Regions from separate parts of the Rhizobium sp. BK661 genome, predicted to be linked through region 1. Evidence: riboswitches for the same ligand, from Rfam matches in the RefSeq annotation. Region 1 holds a riboswitch; the other holds the start of a gene.
What was found. Region 1 has a riboswitch for thiamine pyrophosphate ahead of thiC (phosphomethylpyrimidine synthase ThiC). Riboswitches for the same ligand answer to the same signal wherever they lie in the genome.

Region 1 (6,226 bases):
ATGATCTAGGTCGGGATGTTTTCAGCCGCGTCGTCTTCGGAACGCGCACGGCCTTCCTGGTTGCTATCGTCGTGACCTTCATCGCGGTTGCGATCGGTCTCGTGCTCGGTGCCATCGCCGGCTTCTTCGGCAACCCGTTCGACAGCGCCATCATGTGGCTGACTGACGTGACCATGTCGGTGCCGAATCTGCTGCTCGTCGTCGTCATCAACGCTTCGCTGAAAACGCCGATCGCAAAATGGATGGAGGCCCAGTACATGGCAACCCTCAATCCATTCTACCGCCAGACCATTTGGGTCGATTTCTTCCTCGTCTTCGGCTCGATGGCGCTGATCTCCTGGCCGCCCTATGCCCGCCTCGTGCGCGCTCAGGTGCTGTCGATCCGCAGCCGCCCCTATATCACCGCGGCACAGGCGCTTGGCCTCTCCAACTGGGTGATCATGAAGCGCTACGTCGTGCCAAACGCGCTCGGACCACTCATCGTCTCCGTCAGTGCTGGCCTCGGCACCGCCATGGTTCTGGAGAGCGCCTTCAGCTTCCTCGGCGTCGGCGTCAATCCGCCGACCCCCAGCTGGGGTAACATGATCTCGGATGGCCTGCGCGTCTGGCAGCACTATCCGCATCTCCTCGCCGCACCGGCAGCCGTTCTTGGCCTTGCCTCGGTTGCTTTCAGCTTCCTCGGCGATGGCCTCAACGACGCACTCAATCCGCGGGGCAGCAAGTGATGAACACAACCAAATCCAATGAACGCCTACTCGATGTGCGCGGTCTCACCGTCGAGATCGACGGACGCAATGGCCCTGCCGTCGTTGTCGACGGCATCGACCTACACGTCAACAAGGGCGAGACGCTCGGCGTCGTCGGCGAATCCGGCTGCGGCAAGAGCCTGACCATGCTCAGCCTGATGCGGCTCCTGCCCAACAAGATCAAGGTGACGAAGGGCTCCGCGAGCTTCGACGGCAACGACCTTCAGAAGATGTCCAACAAGGAACTGCGCAAGGTCCGCGGCGGCGACATCGGCTTCGTTTTCCAGGATCCGATGACATCGCTGAACCCCGTGATGCGCATCGGCGACCAGATCTGCGAACCGCTGATCTATCACCGCAAGATGAGCAAGGCGCAGGCCCGCCAGCGGGCTGTCGAACTGCTGCGGCTCGTTGGCATTCCGGGGCCGGAAGAGCGGCTGCAGGCCTATCCGCACGAGCTTTCGGGCGGGATGCGCCAGCGCGTCATGATCGCCATCGGCCTTGCCTGCAATCCGAAGCTCTTGATTGCTGACGAACCGACGACCGCGCTCGATGTGACCATCCAGGCCCAGATCGTCGATCTGGTGAAGGATCTGCGTGCCAAGCTCGGCATGTCTGTCGTCTGGATCACGCACGATCTCGCGCTGATCGCTGGTCTCGTCGATCGCGTCGCCGTCCTCTATGCCGGCACGGTTGTGGAAGATGCGCCGGTGGACGAACTCTACTCTCGTCCCAGCCATCCCTATACGCGCGGCCTTCTGGCCTCCATTCCCAAGCTTTCCGACGCCCCGGCAAGCCGGCTTTCTTCAATCGGCGGCACACCACCAGAGCCCGGTCGCCGGCCGAAGGGGTGCCCGTTTGCGCCACGCTGTCCGTTGGCCGAACCCGTGTGCCATGAGCGCGTGCCAAAGCTCGAGCCGCTCGCCGGAGCCGGGAATCATCGGGCCGCCTGTTTCGTTGTCCAGAAAGTGCAGGAGGCTGCGTGATGGGTGCACAACCGCTTCTCAAGGTCGAAAACCTCGTCAAGCATTTCCACGTCAAGCTCGGCGCCTTCGGCGAGCGTGCGGCGACGGTTTATGCGCTTGACAACGTCAACCTTGATATCATGGAAGGCGAGACGCTTTCCCTTGTCGGCGAATCCGGCTGCGGCAAGTCGACAACCGGCTTTACCATCCTCAACCTCTACAAGGCGACATCAGGCAAGGTCGTCTACAAGGGGCAGGATCTCGCGACCCTTGATGAGAAGCAGATGCGGCCGTTCCGCCGCGACCTGCAGATCGTCTTCCAGGACCCGTACTCGACGCTCAACCCGCGAATGACGATCGGCGAGGCAATCGGCGAGCCGATCCTGTTCCACAAGCTTTGCACCAAGGCGGAACTGAAGGACAGGATCGCGACGCTGCTGACCGACGTCGGGCTGCCGACCCGTTTTGCGCAGCGCTATCCGCATGAGCTTTCCGGCGGTCAGCGCCAGCGCGTGGTTATCGCCCGGGCGTTGGCGTGTCAGCCGAAGTTCATCGTCTGCGATGAGGCGATCTCCGCTCTCGACGTTTCCATTCAGGCGCAGATCATCAACCTGCTGCTCGACCTGCAGGAAAAATACGGGCTGACCTATCTGTTCATCGCCCACGATCTGGCGGTCGTACGCCATATCAGCACACGCGTCGGCGTCATGTATCTCGGTCGCCTTGCCGAACTTGCGACCCGCGAGGAGCTGTTCGAGAACCCGCTGCACCCTTACACCAAAGCGCTGCTCTCCGCCGTTCCGGAAACCGATCCGGAGCTGGAGCGTACTCGCAAGCGCCAGATCCTGCAGGGCGATGTGCCGAGCCCGCTTAGTCCACCGACCGGCTGCCGCTTCCATACCCGTTGCCCGATCGCCATGGAGGTCTGCAGCAAGATGATCCCCGAGTGGAAGGAAGCAAGGCCCGGCCATCTCGTCGCCTGCCATGCGGTCAACACGGAAACGAACGCATGACGCTTGAGGTCGCGATCATCGCTGACGATTTGACCGGCGCGCTCGACACGGGCACTCCGTTTGTCGATGCCGGTCTATCCGTCGCTGTCGCAATCGATGTGGATGCAATTCCCGAAGCGCTTCTGACTGGCTGCAACGTGGTTGTGGTCAACACAGCTTCACGAGCTCTCCTGGGGGAGGAAGCGGCGAGAAGAGCCACTGCTGCGGCGAAGGCTCTTCTTGCCGCCTCGCCGGGCATTGTCCTGAAGAAGATAGACTCCCGTCTCAAGGGCAATGTTGCAGCCGAAAGCGCTGCCTTGGCTGAAATTTTCGGTCACGGAGCCATCGTTGTGGCGCCTGCCATCCCCGACCAGCAGCGCTTGACCCGCGATGGCCATGTCTTTGGTCGTGGCGTAGCCGAACCCATCCCGATTGCTGAGCTCTTCAAGGCAAATGACGGCGAAGTGTTCGTGCGAGACGCCGAGACTGACAGTGACCTTGACCGACTGGTTGGCGAGTATGAGTGGAGGACGACGCTTGCTGTCGGCGCTCGCGGCTTGGGTGCTGCCTTTGCCCGAAAGATCGGGCAGACGGACCGACCACGCAAACCGCTTGCTGCATCATCCGAGACCATCTTTGCCTTTGGCTCTCGCGATCCGATCACGGCAGCACAAATGACCAAGCTGGAAGGGTCTGGCGCCCTGACTTCGACCATTGATGCCCCTATCGGAGCAGTGCCCCGCGAAGGGCAATTTACCTTGCCCCTGCTTCTGCGTTGCACGGGTGAAATAACCAGCGATGCAGCAGCAGTTGCCGACCGCTTCGCGAAAGGCGTAAAATCAGTCATAGATGCCACGCGCCCGGAAATGCTGATGGTCGGGGGCGGTGACACGGCGCTGGCGGTATTTTGTGAACTTGGAATTCGGGTCCTGATGCCGAAGGGCGAAATCGAGGCGGGGATTCCGTGGTTTGACGTTACGACTGCTGATGGCTTGCGTCTGCGCTGTGCGGTGAAGTCCGGGGGCTTTGGGAATTCTGATAGTTTGCTAAGACTGATTGCACAGAATCAGGCGGCATAAGCAATGCCGGCGGGGAGAATGAAGGTGGACGAAGCAAGCGGTGTATCGGCGAAAGCCCAGACGACCCCGGCAGCCAAGCCGGAGCGTGGCAAGGCCGTGAAGCTGGTCGATCGGGTCTTTGATCAGTTGCAGGAGCGCATTCGCTCAGGAAACTATCCTCCGGACTCGCGTCTTCCCGGCGAGCACGAACTTGCATCGATGCTCGGCGTCTCCCGCCCGATCGTGCGCGACGCCTTGGCACGGCTGCGCGATCAGGGAATCGTCTATGCCCGTCAGGGAGCCGGAACCTTTGTCAGCGCCCACGGTTCGCCGACCACGCAACTTTCCTATTCGCCGGTCAAGACGATCGCGGATATCCAGCGCTGCTATGAGTTTCGCCTGACGATCGAGCCTGCTGCCGCCTACTTTGCTGCCAAGCGCCGCGACGAGGCGGCGATCCAAAAGATTGCCGCTGCGCTTGCCGATCTGCGCGAGGCAACCAGCCACCAGCTTCATCGCACCGACGCCGATTTCACGTTCCATCGTGCGGTCACCGAAGCCGCCAACAATCACTACTACACAGCCTCGATCGACGCCCTGAAGGCACACATCGCTGTCGGCATGCACCTTCACGGCCTATCGCTTCTTGGTCCGCGTCAAGGCCTGGAGCAGGTCTACGAGGAACACAACAAGATTTACCTCGCGATCGTCGAAGGCCGCGCGGAAGACGCACGAGCCTTGATGAAGGCCCATCTTGAGGGCTCGCAGAGCCGCCTCTTCGAAGGCCGCGCTCTGGACCTTTCCATGTAGTTGCGGCAGTTGGCTTGACAGCTTTGCCGCTCTGGCTCTAACCTTTTCGCATTCACCAGGGGGGTCCCGGCAAGGGGCTGAGATACTGCTATCGCGCGCAGTGACCCGTTGAACCTGATCCAGTTCATACTGGCGTAGGGACGGTGCAAGCGCTCGAAGGCATTGGGTTCTCGCGTGGAATCCGTGCCGGCGTCTTTTCATCATTCCGGCTGATGACTGGGTCTCCAAACCTAAAACTTGGAGCCTCAAACCATGAATATTGCCGCAAAGAACATCCCCCCGACCGTTACAACGGGCCCGCTACCGGCCTCCCGCAAGATCTACATCCCGGGCGAGATCCACCCCCATATCCGCGTTCCCATGCGCGAGATCAGCGTCCATCCGACGTCAGGCGAGCCGCCGGTCACGGTTTATGATTCGTCGGGCATCTATACCGTCGAAAATGCGGACATCCGCATCGAGCAAGGGCTTCCGGAATTGCGCCGCAATTGGGTTCTCACTCGCGGCGACGTCGAAGCCTACCACGGCCGCCGGGTACGCCCGGAGGATAACGGCTTTGCCAGCGGCGAACGGTTGACGCCAGAATTTCCCGCCAAGCGTCAGCCGCTCCGCGCGAAGGACGGCAAAGCCGTCACCCAACTCGCCTATGCGCGCGCCGGAATCGTAACACCGGAGATGGAGTTCATCGCCATCCGCGAAAATCTCGGCCGCAAGGCGAAGGCTGAGGCTGTCAAGCGCGACGGTGAAAGCTTCGGCGCTCACATTCCCGATCACGTCACCCCCGAATTCGTCCGTCTGGAGGTGGCCGCCGGTCGCGCGATCATTCCCGCCAACATCAACCATCCCGAAGCCGAACCGATGATCATCGGCCGGAACTTCCTGGTGAAGATCAACGCCAATATCGGAAACTCCGCGGTTACGTCTTCGATGGCCGAAGAGGTCGAGAAAATGGTCTGGGCAGCCCGGTGGGGCGCCGACACCGTGATGGACCTCTCCACCGGCCGCAACATCCACAACATTCGCGAATGGATCATCCGCAACTCGCCGCTGCCGATCGGCACTGTCCCACTCTATCAGGCGCTGGAGAAGGTCGAGGGCATTGCCGAAAACCTGACCTGGGAGGTCTATCGCGATACGCTCATCGAGCAGGCGGAGCAGGGTGTCGACTATTTCACCATCCATGCCGGTGTCCGGCTTCACTACATCCCGCTGACCGTCAACCGCGTTACCGGCATCGTCTCGCGCGGCGGCTCGATCATGGCCAAGTGGTGTCTTCATCACCATCGTGAGAGTTTCCTCTACGAGCATTTCGAAGAGATCTGCGACATCTGCCGAGCCTACGACGTCTCATTCTCGCTCGGTGACGGGCTGCGTCCGGGTTCGATTGCCGACGCCAACGACGCCGCGCAATTCGCCGAACTGGAGACCCTCGGCGAACTGACGAAGATCGCCTGGGCCAAGGACTGCCAAGTCATGATCGAGGGCCCGGGCCATGTCCCGATGCACAAGATCAAGGAAAACATGGACAAGCAGCTCGCCGTCTGCGGCGAGGCGCCCTTCTACACGCTGGGACCACTGACGACAGATATCGCCCCCGGCTACGACCACATCACCTCGGGCATCGGTGCCGCGATGATCGGCTGGTTCGGCACGGC
Region 2 (6,226 bases), on a different contig from region 1:
GGAGGAAATATTGCCGTCCACTAGAGGCGGCCGGCCAGGTCGAGGCCGTCCGTCGTCCCACACTCTTCTTGCGGCCGACCAAAGCTGCTCGGTCCCGATATGTTGTGTTCACGACAATGAGAGATGACCAAAGCTGTGATGAGACGTACAAGACATCTGCCGCCACAAGTACAAGGACCTTCGGTATGTCTTCGACAAGAGCTTCATTCGCTTTGACGTCGTTCGCAGCCCTTACCGTCGCTGCTGGCGCCTCCGCCCAGATGCCTCCTCAGCAACCCGACTTCAAAGCCTTCAGGATAGGTGCTCTTGAGGTCGTGGCGTTGCACGACGCTGAATTTGTGCGGCCGAATGATGGCAAGATATTTGGTGTCTCCCACACAGTTGGGGAAGTTGGCGACGTCCTCAAGGCCGCAGGCGTCCCAACTGACACCGTAACCCTCAGCGTCGACGCGCTGCTCATTAAGGAGCCGGGGCGCGTAATATTGGTCGACACCGGGGTGGGTGGCGCACTGGAGAAGTCTCTCACTCAGGCTGGTATCAAGTCGGAAGACGTCACCGACGTCCTGATCACGCACTCGCACCCTGATCACATAGGCGGTCTCGTCAGAGACGGGAAGCTTGCCTTCCCCAAGGCGACGATCCGCATGTCCTCGGCTGAATGGACGTTCGCCAAAAAGGACACACAACTCGCCGATATCATCAAGGTCATCAATAGCCACGTGCAGACGTTCAAACCAGGTGCAAAGGTCGTGCCGGCAGTCGTCTCGGTTGGACTGAAGGGTCACACGCCCGGGCATGTGGGCTATGAAATCGCGTCAGGCAAAGAAACGCTGCTCGACATCGGTGACACGGTGCACAGCTCGATCATTTCGCTCGTGAAGCCTGAATGGCCGGTTGGCTTTGACAACGATCAAAAAGCCGCCGAGAAGAACCGCATCGAGACCTTGAAAAAGCTGGCGAAGTCAGATCAGCTTGTCTTTGCACCACACTTACCATTTCCAGGTGTCGGCCACATCCAGGCCGACGGCGACCACTTCAAGTGGGTGCCGGGTGTCCCGGAAATGAAATAGCAACAAAAGACGCGGCAGCATGTCTTCCGGACTGCCGTGCTGATGGACGCGTGCGGTACGCATGGTTCCCTTCAACGAGACTGAGGGCGGATCGCCGTTGCGCGGTGGCATTCACAGTTGAGACAGAGCCGTCGAGGACGTCGCGGACACCCCGCCTCGGCGAAAAAATACGCTGCGAAATTCGTGGACGTGACAGTGATGCCGCTTGGGAGAAACGCACCCTTTGCAGTGATTTGGATCTCGTGGACGTGGGTTGCGCCCACTTCGACGATCTGACGGCAGGGCCGAAGGGCAGCCTTGGATGCGCCATATTCCTAACGAAAGTTGTGGGTGCGGAGCGCAGTGATACTCAGGGATCGTCACAACCGGCGCCAGACAAAGGCATGCCATTCCGAAGCATGGGCGTCAGATGTGCCGGGACCTCATTGAAGTCGAATCGTGCGGACTGGTCCGGCGGAAGATGGAGCTATATAGCGTTACTCGGCGTATTTAGTGATCCCCAACAAGGACGGCCACCTTCACGGAATGCGTCCTGCGCGTCGATCTCGCGTTCGGCGAGAAGAGTATATCGCTTCAGGCCGTGTCCCTGCGCAAAGGTGCACGAGTCGCACCTCTTGTCGCCAGTCTTTCGATTTGAAAAGCTTCGAACAACAGAGAGTCTTTTGCACGGTGAGAGGTCGCCGAAACATGGCGTTTTGCGACAGTAGCCCAAAGCCACTTCCTGGAAGGAACTATTGATCCACTCGACGTTAACGCCTTGGTGTCTTTCGCCTTCACGTCCGGACAGCGCGCTTCCCTGGAGGAGTATTGAATCCAGCGCGTGCGCGATGCCATGGTATCATGCTCGCCCCTGGAGGCATCATGAGGGCGACTGACGAAACTCACACTGTGCGAGCCCGTGCAACCGCTTCCTTGCGGTGATATTCGCCGCCAACTTGTATGGCCTGCAACGCTCGTGGTCTAGGCCGATGCGTCAGATTTGGGTTTGCGTCCACGTCTTGCCGCGCCCGGTTGCGGGGCGGTTGTTGCTTTCGTCTTCGAGGCTGGTTTCGCACGGGAAACGATTGTCTTCGTTGTAGCAGAGCTTGCTGTCGCAGCGGGCTTGGACGGTTTGTCCATTGACTTGGCACCCGCCGACTTGGCTGCATTCAGGAACCCGACCCGCCGAAGCCGGTTCTGTTCGAGCGCCTGCTGGAAGCCAACGTCGTTCTCTGCGTGATAGGCAAGGTCATCGAGAAACTCGGCTACATCCGATGTCGATGAGACGACGACATAGCTCAGGCCGTGGCCTGCATCGACGGAGTCTCGACCGACCGTAACGCCGAACCCGCCCGGTACCTTCTGAAACCACGTTGAACGCCACTTGCTAAAGCCAGATGTGTCGCGCTCGTATTCCTCTAGATAGGCCTTCTGCTCAGCCACTCGTCCGCGAAATACGTCAACGATGTTTTTGGCACCTGGAGTCGGCTTGGTTGCCTTCTTGGTAGACCACTTTTCAAGGAAATTAGCCATTGATTGCATCTCCACTCATGTTGAGGCATCAGAATGAGAAGACTGTCTTTCAATAATCGTTGAATCTATGCAGTTCTGTTAGAAGTCAATGCATTCAGTTGCGCAGACTGCATAGGGGCGATCTCGATATACACCAACTCTTCCTTCCCGCAGTTGCCGAACACGCGGTGGCAGCTCCGACAGGTCGATATCTGCGAGCTTGGTGCTGGCATGTCTGCTTCGGTGAGACTTTGAGACAGTCCGCGGTGGAGTGCCCGACGCATCCGTTTACGGGCAGTCTCTCGTGTTCGTTTCGCCATGTGCATTTAGGGGATGACAGGCGCTCTCTTCTCTGCGAGAAGCTTGGCGTGAGAGACAGGGGCGCCACCGTCTGGTTGGCTGAGACGTACCCTTTGAACCTGAACCGGATAATGCCGGCGGAGGGAGTCGCTCGGGATCCTTCGCTTAATGCATTGGTCTCAGCGCCTTCCTTCCCCGATCGAAAGGCGAACCATGCTGTTTCAAATCCCACCTGGGACATTGCTGAACGAGCTGCGAGAGCATGTTCCACTTGTCCATTGCATCACCAATTACGTTGCCATGAACATTGCTGCCAACGTCCTTCTGGCAGTCGGGGCCTCTCCTGCCATGGTGCATGCAGAGGAGGAGACCGCCGAGTTTGCCAAGATTGCCGGGGCACTAACGATCAACATAGGTACGCTATCATCCGGGTGGCTGCGTGGCATGGAGGCAGCTGCGATTGCCGCGAGGCAATCTGGCAAGCCATGGGTTCTCGACCCCGTCGCCCATTACGCAACGTCGTTCCGCCGTGCTGCTGCCGACCGACTCATCGAGCTCGGTCCCACCATCGTCCGCGGCAATGCCTCCGAAATCATCGCTCTTGCCGGGGGTGCTTACCGAGGCAAGGGCGTCGACAGCGGGGACGGCGTCGAACACGCTGAGTATTCTGCCCGGCTGCTTGCCGACAGGCACGGTGCGATCGTCGCGGTAACGGGCGCCGTAGACTTCATCACTGACGGGAAGCGCGCGGTTCGCATCGAAGGTGGCTCGGAATTGATGCCGCAGGTGACAGCACTGGGTTGCTCATTGACCTGCCTTGTCGGGGCATTTGCGGCTGCGCGACCCGACGTGCCGTTCGATGCGACGGTTGCGGCCCTTGCCACTTTCGCTGTTGCCGGTGAACTGGCGGCCAGCAGGTCTCAGGGCCCGGGCTCTTTTTCCTGGCGGTTCCTGGACGCGCTGGCAACGGTTGATGGGCCTTGTCTTGATCACAGCGCAAAGGTTGCGGGCGCATGAAGAACCTCGATCTTTCTTTCTATCTTGTCCTTGATCCAGACCTTTGCGCTTCCTTCGGGCTCGTGGCGACAGCGCTTGCTGCAGTTGCCGGCGGGGCGACCGTGGTTCAGTTGCGCGACAAGCGAGCTGCCACCGATCAAATCATCGAAACGGGCCGCGCGCTGAAGATGGCCTTGTCGGGCACAGGTGCGCGATTGATCGTCAATGATGACGTCGAGGCTGCGCTCGCGGTCGGTGCAGACGGCGTCCATGTCGGTCAGGACGACATGGATGTCCGCCTGGCACGCGCCCGCATTGGGCCCGACATGGTCCTCGGACTATCCGTGGAAACGCAGGCATTGGCAGAGGCGGTAGATCCAACAATTGTCGACTATGCCGGGATCGGCCCGGTGTTTGCGACCCCGACAAAGGCGGACCACAAGCAGCCAATTGGCTTTCATGGCCTTGCCTGCCTGATAACGTGTTGTCCCGTTCCATCCGTCGCGATTGGGGGACTGAAGGCTGGCCATGTGCGTGAGGTGTTTGCGGCGGGAGCCAAGGGTATTGCTGTCGTCTCCGCAATCTGCGGATCTGCGGATCCTGAGGCCGCCAGCCGTCGGATATCCTCGAACATCAGAAGCATAAGGTAAATCAATGATCCGCAACATACTCACCATCGCCGGCTCAGATCCCTCGGGAGGCGCGGGAATCCAAGCCGATCTCAAGACATTCTCTGCATGCGGTGTCTATGGGATGGCGGTGTTGACCGCGCTGACAGCGCAGAACACCCAGGGTGTCTCCGGCGTACATCTCGTCCCCGCTGCATTCGTTGCGGATCAGATCAGAGCTGTGTTCGCGGATGTGCGTGTCGACGCTATCAAGATTGGCATGATTGCCAACGCGGAAATTGCCACCGCCATAGTCGATGTGATTGTGGAGCATGAGGAGGTGCCGATCGTTCTTGATCCGGTCATGGTGGCGAAGGGTGGAGCCGCCCTCCTCGACCTGTCTGCTGTTGACGTCATAACGCGACGCCTGTTGCCGCTCGCCTCACTGCTGACGCCCAACCTGCCAGAGGCTGCCGCACTGCTTGGTGAAGACGTGGCTCAGTCACGGGAGGAAATGGCGGATCACGCAAGACGCCTCAGGGCAATGGGCCCGCAAGCAGTCCTCGTCAAGGGCGGTCATCTTTCTGGCGGTGAAAGCCCGGATGTCCTTGCGTCGGACGCGGGACTGGATTGGTTCGAAGCAAGCCGGATTGCGACCGCGAATACCCATGGCACCGGTTGCACGCTCTCGAGCGCGCTGGCTGCAGAGCTCGCAAAGGGTGCGACGCTTCCCAACGCGGTTGCCAATGCAAAGGGTTACCTTGCGCGTGCTATCGAGCATTCCGGATCGTTAAGCGTAGGCTCGGGGCATGGTCCGGTCCTGCATTTCCATCAGTTCTGGCCTCTGCTTGAGAGCCGTTGAGACGCTGGCGATTGACATGTGGCGGGGCGTCAGGATTTGACCGCTCCCGCTGTCAGCCCTGCAATGATATGCTTCTGGGCCAGGAAGAATACGACGATGGTCGGCATGATCGTCAGCGTGATGAAGGCGAGTACAAGCTGCCACGCAGTGCCAAACTCGCCGCGATAGACCATGATCCCCAGGGGCCATGGATACATCGTCTCGGAATTCAGCATGATCAATGGCAGAATGTAGCTGTTCCAGCTACCGACGAAGGAGATGATACTAACGGTCGCGATGATCGGCCGCGATAGGGGCAGAGAGATGTGCCAGAAGAAGCGGATGTATCCGCAGCCATCGACGATAGCCGCCTGAAATAATTCTTCCGGAAGGTTACGAAAATAGTTCCGGAACAAGAGAATGCTCATGCCGAGCCCAAAAGAGACCTGCGGTAAGACCACGCCCCAGTAGGAATTCAACAGCCCCAGGTCACGGATTCGTATAAACAAAGGGAGGATTGCGGTCGCTGCCGGAAACATCAAGCCGATCAGGAAGTAGTTGAGCAAGAAGCCGGCACCGAAAAACTTCACATGTGCGAAGGTGAAAGCGGCCATCGCAGAGACTGAAACGGTCAGGCAAACTGTCAACGTCGCGATGATCAGAGAATTCATCATCTGCCGCCAGTAGCGGTCTCCGAAGAGAATGTCGGTGTAGTTCTCCGGATGCCATGTGGCAGGCAACCCGAAAGGGTTGGTGCGAAGATCGCCGAGATCCTTGAAGCCGCCAAGCGCTGTCGTCAACAGCGGCACCAGCACGATCGCGGCAATGAGCGTCAGCGAGACGTAGAGGTAGATCTTCGTGCCGGTAGCAATCCGGGCGGTTGAGGCCGTGTCAGTCATTGCGCATAAATATCCGTTTGT

Region 2: it holds a riboswitch for thiamine pyrophosphate, as region 1 does, so the genes downstream of both, thiM (hydroxyethylthiazole kinase) here and thiC (phosphomethylpyrimidine synthase ThiC) in region 1, are expected to answer to the same signal.

What each region holds. Positions count from the first base shown of each region.
Region 1 covers NZ_JANTYT010000002.1:278,832-285,057, forward strand. Annotated here, with positions in the region: gene FHX16_RS07680 (ABC transporter permease) at 1-725, shown strand, start outside; gene FHX16_RS07685 (ABC transporter ATP-binding protein) at 725-1,732, shown strand; gene FHX16_RS07690 (ABC transporter ATP-binding protein) at 1,732-2,724, shown strand; gene FHX16_RS07695 (four-carbon acid sugar kinase family protein) at 2,721-3,782, shown strand; gene FHX16_RS07700 (FadR/GntR family transcriptional regulator) at 3,801-4,571, shown strand; TPP riboswitch at 4,619-4,730, shown strand; gene thiC (phosphomethylpyrimidine synthase ThiC) at 4,824-6,226, shown strand, end outside.
Region 2 covers NZ_JANTYT010000011.1:61,942-68,167, forward strand. Annotated here, with positions in the region: gene FHX16_RS20905 (MBL fold metallo-hydrolase) at 186-1,070, shown strand; gene FHX16_RS20910 (hypothetical protein) at 2,031-2,582, opposite strand; TPP riboswitch at 2,929-3,024, shown strand; gene thiM (hydroxyethylthiazole kinase) at 3,075-3,878, shown strand; gene thiE (thiamine phosphate synthase) at 3,875-4,507, shown strand; gene thiD (bifunctional hydroxymethylpyrimidine kinase/phosphomethylpyrimidine kinase) at 4,512-5,327, shown strand; gene FHX16_RS20930 (carbohydrate ABC transporter permease) at 5,357-6,205, opposite strand; gene FHX16_RS20935 (carbohydrate ABC transporter permease) at 6,198-6,226, opposite strand, start outside.